Regions from separate parts of the Mesorhizobium sp. M8A.F.Ca.ET.202.01.1.1 genome, predicted to be linked through region 4. Evidence: riboswitches for the same ligand, from Rfam matches in the RefSeq annotation. Region 4 holds a riboswitch; each other region holds the start of a gene.
What was found. Region 4 has a riboswitch for thiamine pyrophosphate ahead of thiC (phosphomethylpyrimidine synthase ThiC). Riboswitches for the same ligand answer to the same signal wherever they lie in the genome.
Positions count from the first base shown of each region.

Region 1: another riboswitch for thiamine pyrophosphate. It lies ahead of thiC (phosphomethylpyrimidine synthase ThiC); the one in region 4 lies ahead of thiC (phosphomethylpyrimidine synthase ThiC).
Region 2: another riboswitch for thiamine pyrophosphate. It lies ahead of thiB (thiamine ABC transporter substrate binding subunit); the one in region 4 lies ahead of thiC (phosphomethylpyrimidine synthase ThiC).
Region 3: another riboswitch for thiamine pyrophosphate. It lies ahead of EN845_RS28875 (YkoF family thiamine/hydroxymethylpyrimidine-binding protein); the one in region 4 lies ahead of thiC (phosphomethylpyrimidine synthase ThiC).

Region 1 is NZ_SRUN01000002.1:426,874-434,303, forward strand. It holds gene EN845_RS06745 (thiamine phosphate synthase) at 1-224, opposite strand, end outside; gene EN845_RS06750 (thiazole synthase) at 221-994, opposite strand; gene thiS (sulfur carrier protein ThiS) at 996-1,196, opposite strand; gene thiO (glycine oxidase ThiO) at 1,165-2,166, opposite strand; gene thiC (phosphomethylpyrimidine synthase ThiC) at 2,163-3,998, opposite strand; TPP riboswitch at 4,104-4,220, opposite strand; gene panD (aspartate 1-decarboxylase) at 4,329-4,781, opposite strand; partial or broken gene EN845_RS36015 (biotin synthase) at 4,897-4,998, opposite strand; gene nadC (carboxylating nicotinate-nucleotide diphosphorylase) at 5,147-6,013, opposite strand; gene EN845_RS06785 (L-aspartate oxidase) at 6,013-7,430, opposite strand, start outside.
Region 2 is NZ_SRUN01000007.1:128,379-135,808, forward strand. It holds gene EN845_RS17005 (ABC-F family ATP-binding cassette domain-containing protein) at 1-1,522, opposite strand, end outside; gene EN845_RS17010 (thiamine diphosphokinase) at 1,524-2,168, opposite strand; TPP riboswitch at 2,255-2,369, shown strand; gene thiB (thiamine ABC transporter substrate binding subunit) at 2,413-3,411, shown strand; gene thiP (thiamine/thiamine pyrophosphate ABC transporter permease) at 3,636-5,255, shown strand; gene thiQ (thiamine ABC transporter ATP-binding protein) at 5,248-6,024, shown strand; gene EN845_RS17035 (M48 family metalloprotease) at 6,257-7,430, shown strand, end outside.
Region 3 is NZ_SRUN01000016.1:111,706-119,135, forward strand. It holds gene EN845_RS28860 (ABC transporter substrate-binding protein) at 1-763, opposite strand, end outside; gene EN845_RS28865 (ABC transporter ATP-binding protein) at 756-1,523, opposite strand; gene EN845_RS28870 (ABC transporter permease) at 1,520-2,338, opposite strand; gene EN845_RS28875 (YkoF family thiamine/hydroxymethylpyrimidine-binding protein) at 2,382-2,990, opposite strand; TPP riboswitch at 2,981-3,094, opposite strand; gene EN845_RS35580 (hypothetical protein) at 3,089-3,346, shown strand; gene EN845_RS28880 (formyltransferase family protein) at 3,404-4,219, opposite strand; gene msrA (peptide-methionine (S)-S-oxide reductase MsrA) at 4,789-5,307, opposite strand; gene EN845_RS28895 (glycosyltransferase family 39 protein) at 5,484-7,052, opposite strand; gene EN845_RS28900 (hypothetical protein) at 7,230-7,430, shown strand, end outside.
Region 4 is NZ_SRUN01000017.1:82,745-90,174, forward strand. It holds gene EN845_RS29460 (thiazole synthase) at 1-72, opposite strand, end outside; gene thiS (sulfur carrier protein ThiS) at 74-271, opposite strand; gene thiO (glycine oxidase ThiO) at 240-1,241, opposite strand; gene thiC (phosphomethylpyrimidine synthase ThiC) at 1,238-3,073, opposite strand; TPP riboswitch at 3,177-3,293, opposite strand; gene EN845_RS29485 (hypothetical protein) at 3,611-3,874, opposite strand; gene EN845_RS29490 (metallophosphoesterase) at 4,366-5,703, shown strand; gene EN845_RS29495 (hypothetical protein) at 5,706-7,430, shown strand, end outside.

The DNA of each region.
Region 1 (7,430 bases), on a different contig from region 4:
TGAACGAAGTCGCAGCCTTCCTCGATCGCCAGCCGCCAGTAATCATTGATGATCAGCTGGCACCGGTATCGAGCGCACAAAGCCTTCGCTGAGCGGATCTCCGCGCGTAATCCGGCCTCATCCATGGTCTTTATGCGAAGCTGAACCAGATTGACGCCGAGCGGCACCAGCCGCTCGATCCAGGCAGCGCTGTCGACGATCAGGTAGAAGGGATCGAGCTTCATGAAAAAACGGCCCTGCCGATCGTCGGCGTCGATGGCACGGCGACGTCGCGCGGTTCGAGCATTCCTGAGCTGAAAGCCTCACGACCGGCCTCGACCGCCTTGCCGAAAGCACGCGCCATGCCGACGGGATCGGCCGCCCTGGCGACCGCCGTATTCAGCAGCACGGCGTCAAAGCCGAGTTCCATGACGGTGGCAGCGTGCGACGGCCGTCCCAGCCCCGCATCCACGATCAGGGGGACGCCTGGGAAATGTCCGCGAATCGAGCGCAGCGCCGTCATGTTGACCGGTCCCAAGGCGGAACCGATCGGTGCGCACCACGGCATCAGGACCTTGCAGCCCGCTTCCAGCAGCCGCTCGGCGACGACGAGATCGTCGGTGGTATAGGGGAATACCGCAAAGCCGTCCTCGCACAGGATACGGGCGGCTTCGACCAGGCCGAACACGTCCGGCTGCAGCGTGTCGTGGTTGCCGATCACTTCGAGTTTGATCCAGGTCGTGCCGAAGACCTCGCGCGCCATGTTCGCGGTGGTGACCGCTTCCTTGACGGAGTGGCAGCCGGCCGTGTTGGGCAGGATTCTCGTGCCGAGCGAGCGGATCAGCGACCAGAATTTTTCGCCGGCCCTGCCGCCCGCCATCTCACGCCGCAAAGAGACGGTCACCACCGACGTGCCCGACGCCCTGACTGCATCGGCAAGGACGGCCGGCGAAGGATATTGAGCCGTGCCGAGCAGCAGGCGGGATTGAAGCGTCGTCCCCAGAAGGTCGAACATGCTAGCCTCCCTGCATGGGCGAGAGGATTTCAATCCGGTCGCCTTCGTTCAAGCAGAACGCCGTCCGGCTGGCTTTGTGCACCAGGTCGCTGTTGACGGCGGTGGCGAGCCAGTCGCCCTCATAGTCGAGCGCGGCAAGCAATTCGGCTAGCGTGGTGGCGGTGGCAACCTCACGCGCTTCGCCGTTGACGGTCAGTTTCATGAGCAAGCTCCTTGGTTCTGTCCTGGCTGAAAACCAGGTCGGCGGCCTGGCGCGCCATGGCGGGGGCGAGGAGAAAACCGTGTCGATAAAGCCCGTTGATCGCGATGATCCCGCCGTTCGTTTCGACCCGCGGCAGATTGTCGGCAAAGGCCGGACGAACGCCGACACCGGTTTCGACGATCTCGGCCTCGCCAAAGGCCGGGTGGAGGGCATAGGCGGCACTCAGCAGCTCCATCATCGAACGTGCCGTCACCGGACCGGCGGACTGGCTTTCAACCATTGTCGCGCCGATCATGAAACGGTGGTCGGCGCGCGGCACCGCATAGAGTGGAAAGCGCGGATGCAGCAGCCTGACCGGGCGAGACAGCGAGATATCAGGCGCGCGCAGGATCAGCATTTCGCCGCGAACGCCGCGCAGCCTGTCATCGGCTGCTGCCATTCCCGTGCAGTCGATCCAACGATCGAAACCGGAAATCCGCCTGATATCGACATCGAACTGGAATTCGACACCCATGGCCGACAACCTGTCATGGAGTGCCGCCATCGCCCGGCGCGGGTCGAGATGGGCTTCGTCGGGGAACAGCAGCCCGCGGCGAAAGCGGCCGGCAAGGTCGGGCTCCAGGAACGCGATTTCATCTCCGTCGACACGCCGATGCCCCCACGTGCGACTGGCGAACCGGTCAAGCTCACCGGCATCTCGCGGCATGGCCACGACCAGTGTTCCGGCCCGTGTCACCTGATCCGGCAGTGCCGCATCCCACCAGTCGGCGGCGACGCGTCCGAGATCCAGCACCGGCTGCTCGGCGCTTTCACGCTCGCACCATGGCGCCAGCATGCCGCCGGCGAACCACGAGGCATTGCCGCCAAGGGTCTGCCGGATCTCAGCGACTGTGACCGTCGCGCCGCGGGCGGCGAGTTCGAAGGCGGCGGTGAGGCCGGCGACGCCGGCCCCTTTGACCAACACCCTCATGATGGCTCCGGCGCCTCTGGCATGAGCGCTACGCCGGTCTCGTCAGCCGGCATGTAGAGATCGCCGCCCTCGCGGTATTTCGCCGCCATCGCCGCCATGCCTTCCTTCTGGGCTTCGGCGCGGATGTCGTGGGAGATACGCATGGAGCAGAATTTCGGCCCGCACATCGAGCAGAAATGCGCCAGCTTGTGCGCCTCCTTGGGCAAGGTCTGGTCGTGGAAGGACCGCGCGGTTTCGGGGTCGAGCGACAGGTTGAACTGGTCTTCCCAGCGGAACTCGAAGCGCGCGCGGGAAAGGGCATCATCCCTGACTTTCGCTGCCGGATGGCCCTTCGCCAGATCGGCGGCATGGGCGGCGATTTTGTAGGTGATCACGCCAATCTTGACGTCGTTGCGATCGGGAAGGCCGAGATGCTCCTTGGGCGTGACATAGCAGAGCATGGCGGTGCCGAACCAGCCGATCATGGCAGCACCAATGCCTGAGGTGATATGGTCATAGCCCGGCGCAATGTCGGTCGTCAGTGGTCCAAGCGTATAGAAGGGCGCCTCGCCGCAGACAGCGAGCTGCTTGTCCATATTCTCCTTGATCTTGTGCATCGGCACATGGCCGGGACCTTCGATCATCACCTGGCAATCCTTGGCCCAGGCGATCTGCGTCAATTCGCCGAGCGTTTCCAGCTCGGCGAATTGCGCCGCATCATTGGCATCGGCGATCGAGCCCGGACGAAGGCCGTCGCCGAGCGAGAAGGATACGTCATAGGCGCGGCAGATGTCGCAGATCTCCTCGAAATGCTCATAGAGGAAGCTTTCCCGGTGATGGTGCAGGCACCATTTGGCCATGATCGAGCCACCGCGCGAGACGATGCCCGTGACCCGGTCGACGGTCAGCGGGATGTAATGCAGCCGCACACCGGCATGGATGGTGAAATAGTCGACGCCTTGTTCGGCCTGCTCGATCAGCGTGTCGCGGTACACCTCCCAGGTCAGGTCCTCGGCGATGCCGCCGACCTTCTCGAGCGCCTGGTAAAGCGGCACCGTGCCGATCGGCACCGGTGAATTGCGCAGGATCCAGTCGCGAATGTTGTGGATGTTGCGGCCGGTCGACAGGTCCATCACCGTATCGGCGCCCCAGCGGATCGCCCAGACCATTTTTTCGACCTCTTCGGCCATCGAGGAAGTGACAGCGGAATTGCCGATATTGGCGTTGATCTTGACGAGGAAATTGCGCCCGATGATCATCGGTTCGCTCTCTGGGTGGTTGATGTTGGCTGGAATGATCGCCCGCCCGTGCGCCACCTCGTCGCGTACGAATTCCGGCGTGACGAAATCGGGAATAGCCGCGCCGAAGCTTTCACCGTCGCGTTGCAGCTTGCCGCGGGCGATTTCCCGGCCGAGGTTTTCGCGGATGGCGACGAACTCCATCTCGGGCGTGATGATGCCGGCGCGCGCATAGGCAAGCTGTGTCACCGCCTTGCCGGCCCTGGCCCTTAGCGGCCGGTTGCGAATGGGAAATTCCGGCGTCAGGCGCTCACCCGTGACGAAGCCATTGTCTTCCGGCCGCACATGGCGGCCGTCATAGGCTTCGACATCGCCCCGCGCCGTGATCCATTCGTGGCGAGGCCGGGCGAGGCCCTTTTCGATGCTGGTTTCGACAGTCTGGTCGGTATAGGGGCCGGACGGATCGTAGACGGTGATGGGCGGCTCGCCCGCTGTCGGATGGACGGAGATTTCGCGCATCGGCACTTTGATGTGCGGATGGAGGACGCCGGGCTTGTGGATTTTCCGTGAGGCAGGCAGCGGTCCCGTTGAGACGGCTGGGGTTAGGGCATTCATCTTGAGGCTCCTTTGCTCATGCATTGGAGACCCAGTTCTGTGCCGGAAGGATGAAAAGACGCTTTGGTCGACCTGCTTGAAAACAGGTCTTCGGGCGTAAACTCCCGCAAAGCGCTTGCACCGTCCCTACGCCAGTATGAACTGGATCAGGTTCAACGGGTCACTGCGCCGCGATAGCCAGCAGTATCTCAGCCCCTTGCCGGGACTCCCCTGGTGAATGTTTTCGAATTGACCGAGCCGACACTGCTTTGTCAAGCGCATTTCCACCTGCGGCGGTGATCGGCGACTAATGAAACCCCGCGCAAAGCACGGGCAAATCTCGAGAGGAAGTCACGCGCCGGAGACCAGCGCAGGAATGGCCAAAGGCTCATTCGCCTCGTCAAGGATCGAGAAACTGTAACGCCCATGTGCGTCAAGATCGACGGAGTAGCTCAGGCGATCGAGTATGTGATTGTCCTGGTCGAAGGTGATGATCCGCGGCTTCAACGAGGTGATATTCGCTTCGTCCAGGTATATGGAGTTGCAAACAATGATCTGGTCGTCTGGCTGGCAGGTGCGGGCAGCCGCACCATTGAGGATGCAGCATCGTGAGCCGCGCTCGCCGAAAATGACATAGGTCGAAATCCGCGCACCGGAATTCTTGTTCCAAATCTCCACAAATTCCATCGGCAGGATCCCGGCTGCTTCGCAGTGGTCAGGGTCCAGCGTTATCGATCCATGGTAGTTGAGGTTCGCTTCGGTGACGTAGATGCCGTGCAGCTTGCCAGCGACTAGTTTTCGCAATGGTCCTGTTTCCTATCATCATGGATGAATCGTCCCGCCATCCTCTGGGTGGCCGGGTTACCCCGCTAGATTCCGACGACGAGGGCGCCGCCGCTGAGACCAGCGCCCGCCGCCGCCTGTTGGGATCGAAATTCCGGCGGTGAACGGTTTGCGCTTGAAACAGCAGGTCGTTGAAAGGCGCGTCATGCAGCGCCCGAGCAGCTTCCACGGTCCACATCCGGTGGCCGTCGAAGGATTGAGCTTCACGCATGGTTTTTCCGAAATCGCTGCGTGCATTTCCATCCTGTTCCCCTTGCATTGGGCGACCTAGGCACCTTTGAACTTGGCGGGCTGGGTCGAAAAAGCGTCCGGTCGACCGCCGATTGTCAGGCCCGACGGACAAATTTCGCGGAGTCGAGCCCGATATCGAGGATTGGCGCGCTGTGGGTCAACCAGCCGATGGAGATCAGGTCGACACCGGTCGCGGAGACGGCTGGAGCCGTCGCCGGCGTTATCCTGCCCGACGCCTCGGTAATCGCCTGGCCGGCAACCATCGCCACTGCTTGGCGCAATTCGTCGACAGACATGTTGTCGAGCAGGACGGCGTCTGGGGCGAGGGCCATAGCCTCTTCTAACTGGGCTAGCGTATCGACCTCGACTTCGATCTTGACTAGGTGGCCGACGCTGCATCGCGCGCGCTCGATTGCCATGCGAATTCCGCCAGCGATGGCGATGTGGTTGTCCTTAATCAGGATGGCGTCGTCGAGACCGAAACGATGATTGGAGCCGCCACCGGCGCGCACGGCATATTTTTCGACCGCTCGCAATCCAGGCGTCGTCTTGCGCGTGCAGACGATTCTTGCGCCGTGGCCGCGGACCGCCGCGACGATCAATGCCGTCGCGGTGGCGATACCGCTCAGATGGCACAGAAAATTGAGCGCCGTCCGTTCCGCGGTGAGTATGGCCCGGGCCGGACCGCTGACCGATGCGATGGTCTCACCTTGCGCGATGTTGCTGCCGTCCGCTCGCTCCACTGTCATCTCGACATCCTGGTCGATCAACCTGAAAGCGAGCATCGCCAGGTCGAGACCGGCTATAGTTCCGGCCTCGCGCGCAGTCAGCACCGTTGTCGCATGATGGTCCTTCGGTACGATGGCATCAGTGGTCAAATCACCGGCCTTGCCAAGGTCCTCGAGCAGAGCTGCCCGCACCAGAGGCTCGAGCATGATCGTTGGAAGGGGGGATAGGTTCATCAAGCGACGCTTTCGAGCATTGGAGAGTTGCCGAGTTCCCGCGCCGCAAACATGGCCGCGTCGAGCCTGATTTCGGAGCGGCGGGCGACGGCCGCTTGATGGGGAAAGTCGTTCCGGTAGTGAGCGCCACGGCTTTCGCGGCGCAGCAAGGCGGCAACCGCGATCATCAGCCCTACGGCGGCGGGATCGGACGCTGTGTCGTGCCGATGCAACAGCAGCAACAAGGCGCGCGCAGCCTCTTTCAAACCTTCGCCATCCCGCGTGACGCCAAGGGCATGTGACAGGAGAGGGCGCACAGGCCTCGGATCCGGCGCGGGCAGGTTAGCTGCCATCGCTGGCTTCCCACCGCCGTCCGGTGCACCAGCGACGCTTTCGGCAACCCAGCGCGCGCAAACGACGGCCTCGGTCAGCGAGTTGCTGGCGAGCCGGTTGGCGCCGTGCAGCCCGGTCGACGCGACTTCGCCGCATGCCCAAAGTCCAGGAACCGATGTTCGCCCGGCCAGATCCACGGCGACACCACCCATGTGGTAATGCTGGGCCGGCCGGATGGGAATGAGGTCTCGCGCCGGATCGATGCCGGCCTTGCCGCAGGCTGATGCGATTGTCAGAAATTGCTGCGCGAACATCGTGCCTGGCTTCTCGCGGACGTCGAGGAAGACGCGATGGCCGTCGGCAAGATGTCGCCAGACGGCGCGCGCGACGATGTCGCGCGGTGCGAGTTCCGCCCCGAGCAGGCCATCGAGGAAGCGCCGCCCTGTTTCGTCGACGATTGTTGCACCTTCTCCGCGAACCGCCTCGCTGATGAGCGGCATCGGACGGCCGGGCCCGTCAAGCGCGGTCGGGTGGAACTGAATGAACTCCAGATCGGCAAGGACGGCACCCGCGCGCGCCGCAAGCGCCAGACCCTGTCCGCAGCTGCCCAGTGGGTTGGTTGAGTCGCGGAACAGGCCGCCGATGCCGCCCGTGGCGAGAACGGCCCGTCCCGTGGCAAAGAACACCGGACCTGTCGGACCGCTCGCCACAACACCGGCGATTCTGCCGTCCTCGACGGCCAGCCGGCGTGCTTCGACTCCTTCCACGACAAGAACCGAAGGCGTGGAGCGCACGGCCGCGATCAGGGCGCGCATCACCTCCCTTCCGCTGCCGTCACCTCCGGCATGAACGATGCGCCGCCTGCTATGCGCGGCTTCCAGCCCGAGACGCAGAACTCCTGCAGATGTGCGATCGAAGCGAGCCCCAAGGCGCGTCAGATCCTCGATCGCCGCGGGCGCGGCGTACACGATGCGCCTTGCTGTATCCGCATCGCAAAGGCCGTCCCCTGCGGCGAGCGTGTCGGCAAGATGGAGCGCCGGTTCATCATCGCCGCCCAGGCTGGCGGCCAGCCCGCCCTGCGCCCACGCACTCGACGCCTCCGCGC
Region 2 (7,430 bases), on a different contig from region 4:
CCTTGGCGCGCGCCTTGCGGTCGTCGAGCCGGGTGCCGCCGCGCTGCGCCAGCATGTCGGAATAGCCGCCGGCATATTCAATCCAGCGGCCACCACCGTCCGGCGCGATGACGCTGGTGACGGTGCGGTCGAGGAAATCGCGATCGTGGCTGACCAGGATGACGGTGCCGGCGAACCCGGCGACCAGTTCCTGCAGCAGTTCCAGCGTCTCCATGTCGAGATCGTTGGTCGGCTCATCAAGTACCAGCAGGTTCGCCGGGCGCGCCAGCACGCGCGCCAGGATCAGCCGCGCCCGCTCGCCGCCGGACAGCTCGCGCACCGGCGTGCGCGCCTGCTCCGGCTTGAACAGAAAATCCTTCATGTAGGAGACGACATGGCGCTGCTCGCCATTGATGACCAGGTTCTCGCCGCGCCCGTCGGTGAGATATTGCGCCAGCGTCTCCTGCGGGTCGACCGCCTCGCGCTTCTGGTCGAGCGTGGCGATCTCCAGATTCGTGCCGAGCCGTATCGAACCAGCGTCCGGCGCCAATTCGCCGGTCAGCATCTTCAGAAGCGTCGTCTTGCCGGCGCCGTTCGGTCCGACGAGGCCGACGCGGTCACCGCGCTGGATGCGGGTCGAGAACCCCTTGACGACGGTGAGGTCGCCAAAGCTCTTCTCTATGTTTTTCGCCTCGATCACCAGCTTGCCGGATTCGGCCGCGTCGCTGGCCACCATTGTCGCGGTGCCCTCGGCGCCGCGATGGCCGCGAAAGCGCTGGCGCATGGTCTGCAGTTCGCCGAGACGTCGCATGTTGCGCTTGCGCCGTGCCGTCACGCCGTAGCGCAGCCAGTGCTCCTCGCGCACGATCTGGCGGCCGAGCTTGTGCTGCTCGCGCTCTTCCTCCTCCAGCACGAGGTCGCGCCATTCCTCGAAATGGCCAAAGCCCTTGTCCAACCGGCGGGTCTGGCCACGGTCGAGCCAGACGGTGGCACGCGACACACGCTCGAGGAAGCGGCGGTCGTGCGAGATCACGATGAGCGCCGAGGAAGTCCGGACGAGTTCCTCTTCCAGCCATTCGATCACCGACAGATCAAGATGGTTAGTCGGCTCATCAAGAAGCAGGATGTCGGGCTCCGGCGCCATGACGCGGGCAAGGGCGGCGCGCCTGGCCTCGCCGCCGGACAGGTCTGCCGGCCGCTCCTCGCCTGACAGGCCGAGATGCTCCATCAGATAGCTGGCGCGGTAGGGATCGTCGGCCGGGCCGAGTCCGGCCTCGACATAGGCCCGCACATTGGCAAAGCCGTCCATGTCGGGCATCTGGGGCAGGTAACGCACCGTTGCCGAAGGCTGGCGGAACACCTCGCCGTCCTGCGGTTCGATCAGGCCGGCGGCGATCTTGAGCAGCGTCGACTTGCCGGACCCGTTGCGGCCGACCAGCGCGATCTTGTCGCCGGCCGACGCGGTCAGGGCGGCGCCATCGAGCAGCGGCGTGCCGCCAAAAGTCAGTCTTATCCCGTCGAGATTGAGAAGGGGCGGGGCCATGTCAGCTTTCGGGCAATGGATAGGGATGGGCAAGCAGCAGCGCGCGGCCGTGGCCGAGCGCGATGTCGAGGCGGCCCTTGACCTCGTTGGAAATGGTCAGCGACGATCCGAAAGCCACCTCGACCTTGTCGAGCGGCCATTTGGCGCCGGTGACGGTCAGGCCGGAGAGTTCGGAAAAGCCGAGAATAGAAAATAGCGTGCCGTCGGCATAATCGAAGCTGGCCCTGCCGTTGAGCAAGGGGACACCCTCCTGGGCGCCGCTGGTCAAAAGCACATCCGTTCCGGCCTCGGCCAGCCGCAGGCCAAGCGCCAGATGCAGAAAGGCGTGATCGGCGCGCTTGCCGCCGAAGGCGCCCGCCAGCACAAGGCGGGTCGCTCCACGCTCCAGTGCGGCCGCGATTGCCAGTTCGCCGTCGGTCTTGTCCTTTTCCGTCGGGAAGGTTTGCTGGGGCACGGCGGCGAGATGGGCGGGCAGATCGGCCGGAACCGAATCGAAATCACCGACCCACAATTCCGGCACGAGGCCCAGCATCCGCGCATGACCGATGCCGGCGTCGGCGGCGATCACGCGCGAGCCTTCGACCTGGCGGTCGAGCCGGGGCGTGCGGAGGAGATCGCCGCCAAGCAGGATGGTGAATGTGCTCATATCCCGTCGCCTTACCAGCCCGGCACGGGAAACGGAAGGCGGCAAACTCCCACTTGCGTGTCCCACCCGCCGGGCCTATGTGTCGAAACGCTCTAACGGGGTGCCGGACGCGAATTTCGCGGGCCGGCTGAGAGGCAGTCTCGCCAACCCGCTGAACCTGATCCGGTTTGTACCGGCGGAGGGATTAGACGTTTCGGACAGTCCGACGCCTCAATTCCTTTCAACGCAAACGAAGGAGGCGCCGATGCGCACGTTTTTATATTCTCTCATCGCAGCCACGGCGGTGACGCTGTCCGGGCCGGCCTTGGCCAAGGACAAGCTCACGGTCTACACCTATGAGAGCTTCACCGCCGACTGGGGTCCAGGCCCCGTGGTGAAGAAGGAATTCGAGGCCGAATGCGGCTGCGATGTCGAGTTCGTCTCGGTCGCCGACGGCGTGGCGCTGCTCAACCGCGTCAAGCTGGAAGGCGCTTCGACCAAGGCCGACATCGTGCTCGGCCTCGACACCAATCTCACCGCCGATGCCAAGGCCTCCGGCCTGTTCGCGCCGCATGGCGCGGTGAGCGATGTCAACGTGCCGGGCGGCTGGAGCGACGATACTTTTGTTCCCTTCGACTACGGCTATTTCGCCGTCGTCTACGATACGCAAAAGCTGAAGTCGCCGCCGAAAAGCTTGAAGGAGCTGGTCGAGGGCAGCGCCGACGACAAGATCGTCATCCAGGACCCGCGCACCTCGACGCCCGGTCTCGGCCTGCTGCTCTGGGTGAAGTCGGTCTATGGCGATAAGGCGCCGGAGGCCTGGGCCAAGCTCAAGACCAAGGTGCTGACCGTGACGCCGGGCTGGAGCGAGGCCTATGGCCTGTTCACCAAGGGCGAGGCGCCGATGGTGCTTTCCTACACCACCTCCCCGGCCTACCACATGGTCGCCGAGAACACCGAGCGTTACCAGGCGGCGTCTTTCGAAGAGGGCGAGTATCTGCAGATCGAGGTCGCCGGCATCACCACGACCGGAGCCAAGAACCCGCTGGCGGAAAAATTCATGGCCTTCATGACCGGACCGAAATTCCAGGACGCCATCCCCGAGACCAACTGGATGTTCCCGGCCGGCAAGACCGACAAGCCGCTCAACCCGGCCTTCGACAAACTGGTCAAGCCGACCAAGACCCTGCTGTTCAGTCCGGAGGAGGTCGCGGCCAACCGCAAGACCTGGGTGGATGAATGGCTGGCGGTGATGAGCAAGTAGTTGGCTGTATGATCCGAAGATGAATGCTTTACGGCGCCCCCCTCTGTCCTGCCGGACATCTCCCCCGCTTGGGGGGAGATTGGCTGTCATCGGCGATTTCGCCAATCGCCAACATTGCAGGAATGAGCTGGGCGCCGGAGCTGCTAATCTCCCCCCTCGTGGGGGAGATGTCCGGCAGGACAGAGGGGGGCGCGAAGGAACGCGACGCACGTTAAAGGCCTTTCGTGCAACCCGCGTCTGATCCCCGCATTACCGCCGGCAGCGTAGCGCTGGCGGCGATCGCGCTCTTGATCGGCGGCGCGTTTGCCGGGCTGCTTGTCGAAGGCGCACACGATCTCTCCGGCGCCTGGGTGGCCTTCGACCCTTATCTGTTGCGCGTCGTGCGCTTCACACTCTGGCAGGCGGCCCTGTCAACGCTGCTCTCCGTCGGGCCGGCCCTGTTCGTGGCGCGGGCGCTGTCGCGGCATCCACGGTTCTTCGGCCGCGCCTTCATTCTGCAGCTCTTCGCCGTGCCGTTGGCGCTGCCGGCGATCGTCGCGGCGCTCGGCATTCTGGCGCTTTATGGCCGTGCCGGCTATTTCGCCGGCCTGTTCAACTGGGTTGGCGGCCAGGGCTGGCCGGGCATCTACGGCCTCTCCGGCATTCTCGTCGCCCATGTCTTCTTCAACCTGCCGCTGGCCACCCGCCTGTTCCTCGAGGCGCTGCAGACCATCCCCTCCGACCAGTGGCGGCTGGCGAGCCAGCTCGGCATGGCGGCGCGGCCGGCGTTCCGGTTGATCGAATGGCCAACACTGCGCGCCGCCATGCCCGGCGTCGCCGGGCTCGTCTTCATGCTCTGCATCACATCCTTCACCATCGTGCTGACGCTTGGCGGCGGGCCGGCCGCGACGACGCTCGAAGTCGGCATCTATCAGGCCTTGCGCTTCGATTTCGATCCCGCGAGGGCTGTCGCGCTGACATTGCTGCAGATCGCCTTGACCTTCATCGTGGTGCTGGCGCTGACGCGGCTCGGCGCCAATGTCGTCGGCGACACCAACCTGCCGGTCGCGCCGCGCCGCTATCTCTCCGTCAACGGCACCGAAGCCACACTGAATGCCTTGCTCATCGGATTGGCGCTGCTGGTCGTCGCGGGACCGATGGCGGCGACCGTGATCGCCGGATTGAGCGCCGATCTCGACCGGCTGGCCGGCGAGACCGCTGTCCGGCAGGCGACACTCACCAGCGCCGTGCTCGGCTTCCTTTCGGCGCTGCTTTCGGTGATGCTCTCGTTGGCATTGACAATGGCGCGGCGGGCGCTGGCATCGAACCGCCGCTCCGGCCCAATGACACTGCTCGAACACGCCACCGATACCGGCGCCGGCTTTGTGCTGGTCGTGCCGCCGATCGTCGTCGGCGCCGGTTGGTTCCTTCTGTTGCGCCACGTCGGCGACGTCTTTGCCATCGCCCCGCTCATGGTCGTCACCGTCAACGCTGTCATGGCGATGCCTTTCGCGCTGCGCGCCATCCGCCCCGCCTATGATGCGGCAATCGAGCGCCACGAACGGCTCTGCGCACAGCTCGGCATTTCCGGCTGGGCAAGGCTGAAGCTGGTCGACTGGCCGTCGCTGCGGCGGCCGCTCGCCACCGCCTTCGCCTTCGCCATGGCGCTGTCGCTTGGCGATCTCGGCGTCATCGCCCTGTTCGGCAGTGATTCCGTACAGACCTTGCCCTACCTTCTCCTGGCGCGCATGGGCAGCTACCGCACCCAGGACGCCGCCGGCCTGGCGTTGTTGCTGGGCCTTGTCTGCCTGGTACTGGTGCTGGCAGCGGACCGGCTGGGAAAGGGGATGGCCCGCGATGTCTGACGGTGCGGCTGACGGCAAAGGGGTTCCGGTACGGCTGGACAAGGTCTCGTTCAGTTATGGCGAGGCATTGTTCGCTTTCGATGTCGAGTTCACCGCGACGCAAATCACTGCCATCATGGGGCCAAGCGGTTCGGGAAAGTCGACGCTGCTCAATCTGGTGGCCGGATTCGAGATGCCGAGATCCGGCCGCGTGCTGATCGGCGGGGGCGATGTCCGTGGTGAGCCGCCGGCCGTGCGTCCGGTGTCGATGGTGTTTCAGGAGAACAATCTTTTCGCGCATCTTTCCGTCGAGCAGAATGTCGGGCTCGGCCGTTCGCCATCGTTGCGGCTGACCGATACCGACCACGCCGATATCGCGGGCGCCCTTGCGCGCACCGGTCTTGCCGGCAAGGAGAAGCGGCTGCCGCGCGAACTTTCGGGCGGTGAGCGCCAGCGCGTCGCCCTGGCTCGCGTGCTGGTGCGTGACCGCCCGGTGCTGCTGCTCGACGAACCCTTCGCCTCGCTTGGGCCCGCCTTGCGCGACGACATGCTCGACCTGGTTGCTGGCCTTCATGCCGAGCGTGGCATGACGGTGCTGTTCGTCACGCACCAGCCGCAGGATGCCCGCCGCATCGGCCAGAAGGTGGTGTTTCTGGACAATGGCGCCGTCGCCGCCACAGGCACGGCGGACGATTTCTTTGCCGGGGCTGGTCCGGAGGCGTTCCGGCGCTATATCGGTGCGGGTGCCGGGGATGCCTTATCACGAGATATTGCCCGGAAGCGGACATAATTTACGCTCAAACCGGCCCGAGGCGATGTGGCGCTTGCTTGCCATGACTGGAGTAGTGTGGCTAGGTCCGCTCGATACCGGTCCGGCACTGGCCGTGATTTGCCTACAGCATCTGCTGCCCGGCCCGAGGGGCGCGTGACGGACGCTGTAGCAGTTTGTTTTGCGCATTGCATGATCATGCGCAAGGACCTGAAAGGAAGCCATTCTGGCGATCGGCGTTGACAGGCTACGAATGAACCCGCTGGCGCGCTTCTTGGCGCTGGCTGGCTTTGCCGTGGCGCTGGCGAGCTGCCAGATGTTCACGCCTCCGGAGGTCCAGGAATCCGGCTTCCAGCCATCCGACAAGCCGATCACGGTGGACAATGTCGCCGCCAACAACAAGCTTGCCGAACTCGCCAAGGCGCAGCATCCGCGCATCCTGGCGACCTATGGTGGCGAATATTCCGATCCCAAGCTCGAGCGCATGGTCGCCAAGGTGGTCGGCAATTTGACCGTGGTGTCGGCCAACCCGACCCAGACCTATCGCATCACCATCCTCAATTCGCCCAACGTCAACGCCTTCGCACTGCCGGGCGGCTATCTCTACATAACGCGCGGCCTCCTGGCGCTGGCCAATGATTCGTCCGAGCTCGCCGCTGTCATCGCGCATGAAATGGGACACGTCACCGCCAATCATGGCCTGCAGCGCCAGCAGTTGGAGGCCGAGGAGGGCCTGGCGACCAAGGTCGTCTCGGATGTGCTCGGCGACAGCCCGACCGCCAAGGCAGCACTGATCCGCGGCAAGCTCAGGCTGGCGCAGTTCTCGCGCAACCAGGAACTGGAGGCGGACGCCATCGGCATCAAGTCGATCGGCGAAGCCGGCTACGATCCCTATGCCGCCGGCCGCTTCCTGCAGTCGATGTCGGCCTACACCGATTTCCGCTCGATCAGCGGCGCCACGGACGCCAGCCTCGACTTCCTTGCGACGCACCCCAACACGCCGCAGCGCATCGATCTGGCACAGCGCCACGCCCGCCAGTTCGGCGCGCCAGGCTTCGGCACGCGCGACCGTGATTCCTTCCTCGCCGGCATAGACGGCCTACTCTACGGCGACACGCCGGAAGAAGGCTATGTGCGCGGCGAGACCTTCCTGCATCCGGGCCTCGGCGTGTCGTTCACGGTGCCGGACGGTTTCATCATCGACAATTCGGCGGCAGCGGTGACGGCGACCGGTCCTGGCGACATAGCAATCCGCTTCGACGGCGTTTCGATCGACAAGAACCGCGCCTTGACCGACTATATCAGAAGCGGCTGGGTGGCTGGCCTCGACGACAGCACTGTCAAGCAGGAAACCATCAACGGCAATGAGGCGGCGACCGCGCATGCCGGCGCCGAAGGCTGGCAGTTCGATATCGCGGTGATCCGCG
Region 3 (7,430 bases), on a different contig from region 4:
CTTCCTCTGGATGATCCACCGCGAACTGATAGCCGCGCCGCGTTGCCTGGATGAAGGACGACGCCAGTTGGGGATTTGACTGGAGAAACGCTTCGCTCGAAGAGATGAGCGTCGTGTGCTCGTCGGGAACGCCATAGTCGGCATAGACGAAGCTGCGTTGCTTGACGCCCTTGAGCTCGGCTTCGACGCCCTCCCAGGTCGACACTTCGAGGGTGAAGTCGACCGAACCGTTGGCGAGCGCCTCATAGGCGGAAGTGCCGAGCGTCACCGTCTCGAAATCGCCCTTGCCGCCATCATGCCGGATGATGGTCGAGATCAGTGCGTTTTCCCAGGCGCTGCCGAAACCGCCATAGGTCAGGCCATCCAGATCCTTCGGGCTCTTCATCTCGCTGCGCGCCGCATTGAACACCAGCCGACCAGTTTCGGACTGCACGACGGCATAGACGGCCTTCAAGTCGGCGCCGGCGGTCTTCTGGGTGAACAGGCTGATGGTGCCGCTGATGCCGAAATCGGCGACGCGGTTGGCGACAAGCGTGCCGGCGCCGGTGTCGCTGTAAGGCACGATATCGACCTCCAGACCGGCCTCGCGATAAAAACCCTTTTCGCGCGCGACGAACAGCCCGATGTGGTTGGTGTTGACCGTCCAGTCCAGCGCGACAGTGACTTTTTGCGTTGCCGCGAAGGAGCGGCTCGATCCGGTGGCCAGCGGTACGCTAGCGGCAAGGGTGAGCAGCAGAGCCTGCCTTCGCGTCAAGTCAGTCATGGTCATGTCCTTTGGTTGGCTGGAGGTTGAGCAGAATGTCGAGGATCTCGGCCTCGAGTGCCCCGGCCTGCCGTGTGGCGGCGCTGGTCGGATCGCGCGGGCGCGGCAGTGGCACCTGGATCTCGCGCACGACACGGGCAGGCCGGGCCGACAGCACATAGATGCGGTCTGACAGGAACACGGCTTCGCGCACGTCATGGGTGATCAGCAACGCCGTCCATCGATGGTGCCGCCACATCTGTTCGAGCCAGCGCTGCATGGCCGCGCGCGTCAGTGCATCGAGCGCGCCGAACGGCTCGTCGAGCAGCAACATGTCGCGTTCCTGCACGACAGTACGCAGCAGCGCCGCGCGCTGCCGCATGCCGCCTGAAAGCTGCGCCGGAAAATGCCGCTCGAAGCCGGCAAGCCCAAACTCGGCAAACAGCGGCGCGACACGCGTCCGCGCCGCCTTGCGGCCGAGGCCCTGCACCTCGAGCCCGAGCGTCGTGTTATCGAGGATGCGCCGCCACGGCATCAGCGCGTCCCGCTGCGGCATGAAGGCGAAATGCCTGCCATGATCGTCGAGCGGCGCGCCGTCGAAAAACATCTCACCCTCGCCATGCTCGGCGCCGGTCAGAAGCTGGAACAGCGTCGACTTGCCGGCACCCGAAGGCCCAAGGATCGAGACGAATTCGCCGGCATCCACGCGCAGCGAAATGTCGGCGAGCACTTCGAGCCCGCCAAAGGCCTTGCGCATATGCCGCAATTCGAGCCGGCTCATGCTTGCGGGCCTTTTCGGGCGGCTTGCCTGCCAGCGGCTCTTTCCCAGGGCATGGCAAGTCGTTGCAGCACCACCGTCAGCCCGAACAGGACGAGGGTAAGGGCGGCGCTGACGCCGACGGCGGCGAGCACCAGGTCGGGACGGAAATTGTTTTTGGCGTTGAGCATGTAGATGCCCAGCCCTTTGGCCGCGCCCGCATATTCGGCGAAGATGGCGCCGACGACGGCATAGGTGATGGAGATCCTGAGGCCAGCGAAGAAATAAGGCAGCGCCGAAGGCAACCGTGCCAGGATGAAGACCCGCCAGCGCCCTGCTCCCATGGCGCGCAGCATCTGCCCGATCTCGACCTCGGTAGCCTCGTAGCCCTGCACCAGGGCCACCAGCATCGGGAAGAAGGTGACCAGTGCCACCAGCATGATCTTGGGCGTCAGCCCGAAACCGAACCACAGCACCACCAATGGCGCGATGGCGACCAGCGGCAAGGTCTGGCTGACTATGAAGACAGGAAACAGCGCGCGCCGCAAAGGCTGGAAGAAGTCGACCAGCATCGACAGCGCGAAGGCGGCGCTGAGCGAGCAGGCAAAACCGATCAGCGTGGCGCGGATGGTGGGAATGGCGTTGTCGAGCAGCGCGTCACGATTGAGCATCGCCTGTTCGAAGACGCGCGAGGGTGCCGGCAGAACCGTCGGCTTGATGCCGGAATGGTTTGCGTAGAGTTCCCACGCCACGAGCACCAGGCCGATCGATATCACGGCCGGCGCTGCCTGGGCGAGGAAGCCCGCGAGCTGACGCGGGTTGAATGACGATGAAGCCACGAGAGGATGACCTTGACGGCGTTCGCGCGTCGGCGCGAACGGTTCAGACGGCAGTGGGACTGTTGGCCGAAACCGTGACGTCGAGGGTTACGTGGCCGGCGCCCGGTCCGAAGCGGCAGAAGGCTTCGTCGAGCGCCGAGAAGATCGCGCCAGCATCGCCGCGCAGCTTGGTGCAGAAATTCTTGGAGCGATCATAGACGCCAGACTGCTTCAGGAAATCGATGCAGCCATAGATCTCGTCCATATGGTCGTCCGTGCCCATCACATAGAGCGAGAACTGCGCCGCCGCTGGCTGCCCAGTGGCGGGCGCGCCGCGCACGGCGGAAATGGCGGCTTGCTTGCGCGGGCCGAGTGGCCCGGCAGGTCCGCCAAACGTGTCGGAGCGGCAGATCGGATCGTCCGGCTCACCTGGGCAACCACGCGAAATGGTCGCCGACAGCACGCAATGCTTACCGCTGCCAGACGCAGCCACGAAAAGGTCGCGCAGCGCCGGGAATAGCACCTCGGGGGGCCCGACCAGCAAGGTCGAGATGTCGTCGGTCTCGATCCTGAGCTTGTCGCGATACGGATCGAGCACGCCGAGCGCACCCAGGATGACGCCGACAAAATCGTCGGCCATGGGATATAGGGAAACCTGTGCGCCTGAAAACATCGCCCGCCTCGCTCCGCTGGTATTACCCAGATCAGCTTCTAGGGTCTGTGGGCTTGCCGCCCCCGTCTCAGCCCCGACCGTACGGAGCACCCCTGTGGATGGCGGCGTTAAAGCACCATTCGATCGGTTGGGGAAGCTGTTTTTTCAGCAAGCTGCGCCAAAAGCATTGCGCCAGCGCAGGCGCAACCGGGTGTTGCGGCCCGGAAATTTGTCTCGATCCGGGCGCAGCCAACAGCCCGACCATCACGCCGGGCGACATGAAATTCCAACGCGGACCAGAATTGCCCGACCAGCACGCGGACGGATGCCAATGGCAGGGCGACCGCGCCGACCGTGAACGACAAGAACTGCGGTAAGTAGTTTTCGCAGCAGGAAAAGCGCGGACGCAAGTTCCGCCATGCGCATTGGCTTCACTATCCGCCACGACCGGCCGGCGGTACCTCTGGCGCCGATTCGCTGGCTACTTTGCCATACACTCTTATTTCGGGGCACGGTTTTCCGGCTTTTGGCCGTGCGAATGCGGTGTGCATTTTCATCAGCCGTTTGAGCAGGCGGCCATAGGTGAGGTATCGAACCCGGCCATTGGCAAGATCGAACTCCACCCTCCCCCATCGCCTGACCGGACCTTTTCCAGTTGGCGGACCCAGTCGCGCGATCTGAAAGGCCAACCGAACCTCGCGGCCGGCAACGTCCAGATAGATACCGGGATTGCCGCCCAGGACGTGCCACAATCGGGCAACGTGCTCGATCGACATGTCGGATGAAATCGCCATGTGGTTCCGCTCAAGTCGCGCCCAGACGAAATCACCGGTTGGCTGCCGCGTCCCGGACACCAAATCCTTGCAATAGGCTGGCGCCACCTCGCGCACCAACGCGCGCATCGCGGTCGCCACGCTGTCGGCCACATCCCGCCGCGTTGCCCAGTGTGCTTCGCAGAACGGCACCTGTCCGAGGATGTCACCGTCATCGAAATTGGCGGACATCTTGTGCAATGTCACGCCGCCATGGACGGCATGCTGGCCGTCCGCGACCAGGCGATGGAGAGGATGCGGACCCCGGTAGTTGGGCAGCAGCGCTGGATGAAAATTAAGCCCGCCCTTGGGAAAGAGGCCGAGCAGTTGTTGCGGGATCAGGGTCGGGAAAGCGTAGCAGATCAGTACATCCGCGGCGACGTCAGGCAATTGCCGGCCAAGCTCGTCCCAGTCGTAAGGCCGGCCGAATTCGATCAACTTTACCGGCGTGTTGCCGAGATAGCGCCTGAGCAGAAGCTGGCGCCTCAGCCGGCGTCGAAAATTGCCAATGCTGAAGCCTCTGGATGGGCGCTGAAAGCCAGGCACGATGATCGCGCCAATACGGTTTCCCGCCTCGATCCAGCCGGAAAGCAGAGGCCCGGTGTAAGCAGAAACATCCAGGATGAAAACTGCATTGAGCTGCCGGGCGCCGGCCACAGGCTCGAAAGAAATCATCTTTTCAGATCCGGCGGGGCAAGACATCGCCCGGCAATCCGAGCACCGTAACGAACCGGTCCAGTCACTACCAAAAGACCGGCCGAGCCGTCAGCCTGGTTTGGGAGAAAGCGGTCCTGCCGCGGCGACACTTGAGAGCCTTTCCCGCTTCACCAACACAGGTTTTTCGTAGAGTTTCCTCATGCTCCCCCTGAAATCAATCAACCCGCGCAGTTGGTCAGCAGTGCCGCGGACTGTCAACCGCCGGGCGGGGCTGACAGCCGCTATTGATATGGCCTCGCGGCAATCGGCGGGCGCTTAAACCCACTGCCGCAAAGACTGATCCGCGAGCCTTATGAAACGGCCTTTTCACGAACCGGCAGTTTCCAATCCGGCCTGACGAAATGGCAGGTGTAGCCGTTCGGATACTTCTCCAGATAATCCTGGTGCTCGGGCTCGGCCTCCCAGAACGCTCCGGCTGGAGCGAGCTCGGTGACAACCTTGCCGGGCCACAGGCCAGAGGCATCGACATCGGCGATGGTGTCCTCCGCCACACGCTTCTGCTCCTCACTGGTGTAGTAGATTGCCGAGCGATAGCTCATGCCGACATCGTTGCCCTGGCGGTTGCGCGTCGTCGGATCGTGGATCTGGAAGAAGAATTCCAGAAGCTGGCGGAAGCTGATTTTCGCCGGATCGAAGCTGATCTCGATGGCTTCGGCATGCGTGCCATGATTGCGATAGGTGGCATTCGGCACGTCGCCGCCGCTGTAGCCGACACGCGTGGCGAGGACGCCCGGCATGCGCCGGATCAGATCCTGCATGCCCCAGAAACAGCCGCCGGCAAGCACTGCACGTTCGCTCGAAGTCGCCATGTAACGTCTCCTCAAAAGGCAATTCCGGGAAAACTGTAGCGGCGTTCCCCGGGGAATTGCGCGACAACAAATTTGGATAGTCCCATAAATGGGCATTGTCGCCTGCTTCGTCCAGTCGGACGAGCGGGCCATTCGGCTATACCGGTGAAAGGCGCCCCCTAAGGAACGGGGAAACCTTAGATGCGCGGATGCCGAGTCCGGCTGCTGGCGGCGACCGGCAGATATCGGATACCAGGCGGAATGGCCGCAAAACTGATCGCCACAGGCGGCGCCTCGCGCGACCAGTTGAAAAGAACGGTCTTGACCGGAACGTTGTCCAACCATGCCCGCAGCTGCGACGGCACGTGAGGACCCGACCAAACCATCAGCATGCCATGGTCGCGCAACCGCTGCCTCGTGATCCAGGGTGCGAACCGCATATCGAGATCGGTGAAGATCGACGGCTTGTCATAGGCGTTGAGGCCCGCCAGCATGGCAAGATTGGTATCGCCGCCGACAATGTCGAGCCGGCCGGGCACCGCGGCGTGCCACACCGCCTCGGCCTCGTCCGAGATCGGCCGCGCCGGCCAGCAGACGGCGTCCATCCGCCCGCGCACATTGCAATCCGTCCAGCGGATGGCCGCATAGGCCCCCGACATGGCCACGATGCAGATGAAGGCGCAGATCGCCAACCTTCGCATCTCGGGGGCACCGAGCCGGTGACCGAGAAAGGCGAGCGCGACGACGCCGACGAGATTGTACATCGGCGCGCCCCAGGCCTCGCCGGTGCCGGTGAACAAAGAGGCGACCATGATCAGCGTCGCCGGCCCAAGTCCCATCCAGGTGAGATAGACCAGCTTACCGCGCTCGACGGGGTCCTGCGGAGCCGACGTACGCCGCAGCAGCCCTGATATCGCCAGCACCAGGAGGAAGCCGGAAAACCCGGCCAGCTGGACACCGATATAGTAGAGGCGCGCACGGTGCTCGGTTACCCAGGCATCGCGGCCGGCGAAATAGGTCAACGGCAGGAAATCGATGCGGTAGAGTGCGATGGCCAACGGCGCGGCGACCGCGAGACAAACGGCCAGGCCAAGCCACGGCCAGGGCGTCGCCAGCCGACTGCGCGCGCGCGCGTCGGACAGCAGCCAGAGAGCGCCGAAGGCAAGCAGCAGGCCGGTGGAAAACTTGGCATAAAGCCCGACGCCCGACACCAGTCCGAGCGCCAGCCACCAGCCTGGCCCGCCACCGCGGCCGGCGCGCCACAGCAGCCAGCAGATCGCGGCCCAGAACGGCATTTGCGCATAGTCGTGATTGAATTGCGGCGTCGGCCAGCCGAAGAAATAGACCGATGGCATCAAAAGCACGGCGGCCAGCGCGCGGCGTTGTCCGAGCATGTCGCGGGCCAGCAGATAGACCAGGACGAACGTGGCCGAGATCGTCAGTTGGGCCAGCAGATATTGCGGCCAGCGGAACGATCCGGTCAGGAGATGGCTGGCCTCGAGCAGCCAGCCGGGGAGCTGCGGGTGCTTGTAGGTCAAAAGCACCCATTCGCGGCCCCACATGAAGCCTTCCACGACATCGCCGGGCGGTGCGGGATCGATGAGTGTTGGCACCACGGTCCAGCACAGCGTCTGCACCAGACACAAAAGTGCCAGCAAACCCCAGGGGTGCCGAAGCAGGGCGGACCAGAACGACGACGAGTCCAGCGCCACGGCAGGCAGCCCTGCCGGCACCCAACGATCGATGGAGTCGTCAATTCCCGCCATGCGCGGCTTAAACCACATTGCCCGGTTTGCCGAACAGCCCCAACGTCAAAGCTTACAAAAAAGTATACTTGCAGGTCATTGCAAGACCAAGATTGAGCGGGAACTTCGGCGTCCCGTTGCCCTTACCGGGCAGAACAGCCCGCACACCTGATCCCACTAGAAAATCCCGGATATTCGATGCGTCACCCGCATGCCGTCATCCACCACCGCGCGCTCGACTTCTGGCTGGCGCGCGCGGCGGTCCTCGTCATCATCTGCCTGCAGCTTCTGGTCATCAACGATCTTTCATTCGGTCCCCGCTGGCTGGCGCCGGCGCTGGAGGCCGCCCTGCTCGCGCCGCTGTCCGTGGCCACCGCCTGGACGCAGGCCGCCACCCAG
Region 4 (7,430 bases):
GGCCGGCGAAGGATACTGAGCCGTGCCGAGAAGCAGGCGCGACGAAAGCTCGGTTCCATAAAGCTCCAACATGCTAGCCGCCCTGCATGGGCGAGAGGATTTCGATCCGGTCGCCGTCGCTCAACTGGAACTCCGCGCGGTTGGCTTTGTGCACGAGGTCGCTGTTGACGGCGGTGGCGAGCCAATCGCCCTCATAGTCGAGCGCGGCAAGCAACTCGGCCAGCGTGGTGGCGGCAATCTCACGCGCCTCGCCGTTGACCATCAGTTTCATGAGCATGCTCCTTGGTTCTGTCTTGACTGAAAACCAGGTCGGCAGCCTGGCGCGCCATGGCGGGGGCGAGGAGAAAACCGTGACGATAAAGACCGTTGATCGCGATGATCTCACCGTCTGTTTCGACGCGTGGCAAATTGTCGGGAAATGCCGGACGGACACCCACACCGGTTTCAACGATCTCGGCCTCACCAAAGGCCGGATGGAGGGCATGGGCGGCGCCCAGCAGCTCCATCATGGAACGCGCCGTCACCGGTCCGGCGCTCTGGCTTTCAATCATCGTCGCTCCGATCATGAAACAGTGATCGGTGCGCGGCACGGCATAAAGCGGAAAGCGTGGATGAAGCAAACGGACCGGCCGCGACAGCGAGACATCAGGCGTGCGAAGGATCAGCATTTCGCCGCGAACACCGCGCAGCCTGTCATCGGCCGCTGCCATTCCCATGCAGTCTATCTGACGGGCGAATCCCGAAACAGGCCGGGCGTCGCAGCCGAAGTGGAATTTGACACCCATGGTCGCAAGCTTGTCATGAAGTGCCGCCATCGCCGGGCGTGGGTCGAGGTGAGCCTCGTCGGGGAAGAGCAATCCACGCCGGAAGCGGCCGGCGAGGTCGGGTTCCAGGAGCGCAATTTCGTTTTCATCGACGCGCCGATGCCCTGACGTGCGACTGGCGAACCGGTCAAGCTCACCGGCATCACGCGGCGCGGCCACGACCAATGTCCCGGCCCGTGTCACCTGACCCGACAGCACCGCATCCCACCAGTCGGCAGCATCGCGTCCGAGATCCAGCACCGGCTGCTCCGCGCTTTCGCGCTCGCACCATGGCGCCAGCATGCCGCCGGCGAACCACGACGCGTTGCCACCAAGGCCATGCCGCATCTCGGCGACGGTGACCGTCGCGCCGCGGGCGGCGAGTTCGAAAGCGACGGTGAGGCCGGCAACGCCGGCCCCTTTGACGAGCACCCTCATGATGGTTTGGGAGCCTCTGGCACGACCGGTACGCCAGTCTCGTCCGCCTGCATGTAGAGATCGCCGCCCTCCCGGTATTTTGCCGCCATTGCCGCCATGCCTTCCTTCTGGGCCTCGGCACGGATGTCGTGGGAAATGCGCATGGAGCAGAATTTCGGCCCGCACATCGAACAAAAATGTGCCAGCTTGTGCGCCTCCTTGGGCAAGGTCTGGTCGTGGAAGGACCGTGCGGTTTCGGGGTCGAGCGACAGGTTGAACTGGTCCTCCCAGCGGAACTCGAAGCGCGCGCGCGAAAGGGCATCATCCCTGGTTTTCGCTGCCGGATGGCCCTTCGCCAGATCGGCTGCATGGGCGGCTATCTTGTAGGTGATCACGCCAATCTTGACGTCGTTGCGGTCGGGAAGGCCGAGATGCTCTTTCGGCGTGACGTAGCAAAGCATTGCGGTGCCGAACCAGCCTATCATGGCGGCACCTATCCCTGAGGTGATGTGGTCATAGCCCGGCGCGATGTCGGTCGTCAGCGGCCCCAACGTGTAGAACGGCGCCTCACCGCACACTGCGAGCTGCTTGTCCATGTTCTGCTTGATCTTGTGCATGGGGACATGGCCCGGGCCTTCGATCATCACCTGGCAGTCCTTTGCCCAGGCAATCTTGGTGAGTTCTCCAAGTGTTTCCAGTTCGGCGAATTGCGCCGCGTCGTTCGCATCGGCGATTGAACCGGGACGAAGGCCGTCGCCGAGCGAGAAGGAGACGTCATAGGCTCTGGCGATGTCGCAGATCTCCTCGAAATGCTCGTAGAGGAAGCTCTCCCGGTGATGGTGCAGGCACCATTTGGCCATGATCGAGCCGCCGCGCGAGACGATGCCCGTGACCCGGTCGACGGTCAGCGGGATGTAGTGCAGCCGCACGCCGGCGTGGATGGTGAAATAGTCGACGCCTTGCTCGGCCTGCTCGATCAGCGTGTCGCGGTAGACCTCCCAGTTCAGATCCTCGGCGATGCCGTTGACCTTTTCCAGCGCCTGATAGAGCGGCACCGTACCGATCGGCACCGGCGCATTGCGCACGATCCAGTCGCGGATGTTGTGGATGTTGCGGCCGGTCGACAGGTCCATCACCGTGTCCGCGCCCCAGCGGATAGCCCAGACCATTTTTTCGACCTCTTCGGCCATCGACGATGTGACAGCCGAGTTACCGATGTTGGCGTTGATCTTGACCAGAAAATTGCGACCGATGATCATCGGCTCGCTCTCGGGATGATTGATGTTGGCGGGAATGATTGCGCGCCCGCGCGCCACCTCGTCGCGCACGAATTCGGGTGTGACGAAATCTGGGATCGCCGCGCCGAAGGCTTCGCCGTCGCGTTGCAGCTTGCCGCGCATCACCTCGCGGCCGAGATTCTCGCGGATGGCTACGAACTCCATTTCTGGCGTGATGATGCCGGCGCGCGCATAGGCAAGTTGGGTCACCGCCTTGCCCTGCTTGGCCTTGAGCGGCCGATTGCGTATCGGAAATTCCGGTGTCAGGCGCTCGCCGGTGGCGAATCCATTGTCTTCCGGCCGGACGTGGCGGCCGTCATAGGCTTCGACATCGCCACGCGCCGTGACCCATTCGTGGCGAAGCCGGGCAAGGCCTTTTTCGATGCTGGTTTCGACTGATGGATCGGTGTAGGGGCCGGACGGATCGTAGACGGTGACGGGCGGTTCGCCGGCCGTCGGATGGACGGAAATCTCGCGCATCGGCACCCTGATCTGCGGGTAGAGGACGCCGGGCTTGTGGATTTTCCGCGAGGCGGGCAGTGGTCCCGTCGATACGGCGGGGGTGAGGGCATTCATCGTGAGGCTCCTTTGCTCATGCATTGGAGACCCAGTTCTGTGCCGGAAGGATGAAAAGACGCTTCTGTAGACCTGCTGCAACAGGACCTCGGGCGTAAACTCCCGCAAAGCGCTTGCACCGTCCCTACGCCAGTATGAACTGGATCAGGTTCAACGGGTCACTGCGCCGCGAAAGCCAGCAGTATCTCAGCCCCTTGCCGGGACTCCCCTGGTGAATGCCTTAGGTTGAACGGGCTGACGCTATCTTGTCAAGCGCATTCGGGCGCCTTCGGCCGGTGGCGACGACCGGCGGCCAGCCGGGCGGAGAGCTCGCGCATGCATCGGGGACAAGTCACGCCCCGTAGACCGGGGCTGAATGGCCAAAGCCTCATTCGCTTCGTGAAGGATGGAGAAACTGTATTGGCCATGTGCGCGTATCGACCAAGTAGCTCAGGCGGTCACGGATGTGGTTATTCTGGTCGAAGGTGACGAACGGCCTTGGGGGTCACCTCCTTTAGGATTCAGAGGTTGGAAGACGGCTTCTCGCGATCACGGCCATCAGGAAATACCTGTCTTCGGCTCAACCTCGACATGGCGTCCGATCGACCGCAGATATACAGCTATCTCGTTCATGAGATGATCGCGTTCGCCGTAGATTTCAGCAATCCTACGCAGCTGTGGCTCGACGGCCCTCCGTTGCGCTGGCGTGAAATCAGCATCGCCAAAGACGTATCCCAAGTTGCCAATCGCGCAAATTTTGCAGCCGGCGTCCACAACTGCTTGTACGAATGCCGGAATGTCTTTTTCTTGCATGGTCTTCATGTCGAACCTCTCGTGAATGGCGTGCTTGCGCCCCAATCTGCCTTTTCAGCGTGTCCTCTGGGCGGCGCAAGCCCTGAGCGTGACTGTGCACGGGCAACCTCGACTATCCCATCTGCCACGCTCTTTAGAATCGGTGGGGTCTGGTGATCGCAGGCTGGGCCACTCAAAAGCCTGCAAGAAGAAAGTCATGGCGACCATTGCTCAAGATCGCAAGGGTGCGTGCAAGACCTTCCGTTGGCAGTCATGCACGCTCGCTCAGAGATAGTCCGGCCGCGGAAATTCTCCCTTATTCGTAAGAAAGCTCATTGAGCAACTGGGCATTGAGCAACTGGGTCTCACGTCACGGGTCTCGTGTGCTTCACAGCCGAAAAATAGCCGCCGTGGCAATTCTCGAAAAGTGCAGGCTACCTCGTTAAGGACACTGCGGATGATCGTTCGCGCTTGGCAAAAGCGAACGGATTAGTCTATGGCTCTCGGCAGGGGGGCGAGTTATGCGGCGGGTGCGAATCCTTCAAGTAGGCGATATTCACTATCCGGACTGGCATCCTTCCTCTAGCAACATCGATGCCAAGGATAGCAAGTTCGCTCCGAAAATAACGCAGAAGCTACGCGCGTCTTCGCTGCGTGCCGTCTTGACGAAACTTCGGCGGCTGACGACTTCGAAGCCCTTGGATACGATCGCCTTCATGGGGGATTTCACGAGCCGTGGCGACAAGACCTTCATTGCTTCGGCATTCCAGCATTTCACGTTGCTCTGCCGCGCACAGGGACGCAGTTCAAAGGCGCTTCCGTTGATATTCGTACCGGGAAATCACGATGTGAACCGTGATGACGCGCGCGAACTTGGACCGACTGAGAAATTCAGCGAAATGGCGAGTTTAGCCGCCCGCTTGGGTTGGCAGACCGTTCCCGTGGACCAACCCGTGCACTTCAGACTTCCGACAGGATCCGCAGGCGCAAACTTCATCCTCGTCAACACAGCGATAGGCAGTTGGGAGCTTCAAAACCTTCCCGCGTTCCTTCGTGATCGTCTCGAGGCACTCAGTCCTTCTACAGAGCCTGTAGATCTCGGCTCGCCGGACATCTCGGGACATTCGCCCGCGACACCTCCCAGCGATCCAGACAAGGAGGCGTCCGACGACGAGTATTACGGTCAGATGGACACGCCATACATCTCGCGTGAGATGCTTGCAGGCCTACAGGAATTGCTCCAGCAGCCCGACATGCGTTACGGCATCATGATCGGCCATCACAATCTGCTGCCACAAAAGACTCCGCGCATTACGCCATACGCGGAGATGCTCAACAGCGGATTTGTCAGAACTCAGCTGCTGCAGGGCAACAAGCCTATCGTCTACCTGCATGGACACATACATGCTGATCCGGTCGAGATCGTCAACGATCCAAGGTTTCCGGACGGCAAATTGATCTGCATCTCAGCACCAGAGATACAGTCAGGTTTCAATGAGCTCGTCTTCTTCACGACCGATCAGGGAGAGCTCGTCGGCATCCGACTTATACCCTACCGCACCAATGTCGCCGACGGGACGGTCATGGAAGGCGAACATTGCTTTATTTCGACCATGTCCAACGGCAAGGCCTTTCTGAACAACGACACGTTTGACCTGCTGCGCCGACTGCGCGACCATGCCACCAGGCGCGGGAATGGGTTACTCTTCTGGGACGAGATCACTGAGATTGCTGCCTCCGCCGAGCTCGGGCTAGATCTGGAAGACTCTCTTCTGATGCTCCAAGCGGCGCGCTTCATCGAGATAGACGGCCTCACCAAGGCAAACTCGGCTTGGCGCATTAAGGTAAGGGACGAATAGCGATGGAGAATCCGTTCGGCCCCAACAGGATCGAGTACGAAAGCCGCCCGATACTGTGGTTCAGTCAGAAGTCGGCGTTGATTTCTGCCGCCGCCAAGCCGGTCTTCGTCGCAGGGACGAGAGGCAGCGGCAAGACCAGCATTCTTCGCTCGCTTTCCACAGTCCATATTCTTGAAGACAAAAGTCTCGCGGACCAAGTCGGCAAGCTCGCTTGGTATGGCGTCTTCTTCCAGCTCAATGAGACATTCTCGCCCCTAATCGACAACGCCGTTCTGAACCTCATTCCGGAGCGGATACGCTTCGACACGGCCGCCGTGATCCCGCGGCAATTCGTAATCTTCTCTCACTATCTGGAGCTGAAGATAGTCGAACGCCTGCTCGAGAGCATCGGCCAGCTCAGACGCGACGGCCACTTGAAATACCGGGCCTCCGAAGATAGGGACGTCGCCCTGGCACTGCATCGCGAAGTGCTGCACTTCATACCCCAACCTGCCCGTCTCGACTTCTTCAGCATCGATGAGCTGCGGGGTGGGATAACCCGGTACGTCGACGAATGCTTCAACGCGTTCTTCTTTGCCGCCGATGCCGGAGCGACCGGCTTCAGAGCAACAGACCCTGGCGCGATCATTAACAAGGTCGCGACCGCGATCACTCCACTTTTAAATGGCCCATCTTTCGCCGGTGACAGGGCGCCCTTCTTCAAGATACTGATTGACGACTGTGAAGCACTGACACCGCTCCAACAGCAGTTCCTGAACACCTTGGTGAGAAAGACGCGCGGCAACGTGAAATGGGTCCTCGCCTACATCGGCGGCCTCTACGACACGATCCGGACGATCATACCCGGCCAGTCGCTCTCGAATGCTGACCGGGACGTCGAGAATCTTGATTCAGTCGATCCGAGGGAGTTCGCCACGCTGTGCGAGAACGTGTCGTCGCTTCGGCTGTACTATGCGCTTCCTGACCATCTGCGGAGTGATCTCGAGCGCAACGATGCGCTCAGCGCGTTTTCGCTCAAAAACCGGCTGGGGCGGCTTTCCGTCAATGACATCATCGAGCGGGTTATCATATCGGGTCATTCCGAGGGCAGAGAAGAGCTTGTGGCACTTGCTGATGCAGCACGTGAATTCCTCTCCGTGAATTTGAGGACGGCGGATCAGCAGCAATTCCTTCTTGATCGAAAAGCGCGCCCTTATGCCGAAGGGCTGGCGCTCGCGCTCATGAACCCGGAAATTAAGCGCCGGCCCATGAGCAAGGCGGATGCTTCAAATCTGAAGAGGTCGATCGCCCGGAAACAGGGATGGGCTTTTCTGAAAGCGTGCCAGATGCTGCGTCTGCATGACTACCCGTACGTAGGGCACCAGATCATCACATCATTGAGCGACGTCTGTATACGCGATTTCCTTGATATAATGGGAGAGATCTTCCGCCGCAGTGTTCCGAGTTCCAGTGATCCACGAAAACTGGTGGAATTCATCAACTCGGATTTACAGATTCATCTCGAACAGCAGAGACAGGCTGTGAACGCCGCCTCTCAACGGAAGCTTGATGGACTTCAGGCGCTTTCACATCCGTACGAAGAAGAGAGCGTGCGCATGGTGCGGGCGTTGGGTTACCTGACCGCTCGCCTCCAGACAGAGTTTGCCGAAGAAAATGCTCTAGGAACGACAGAGAGAGGCATTTTCAGGGTTGATCTAAAGGAAATGCGCTCGCTGGTGAACCGACTG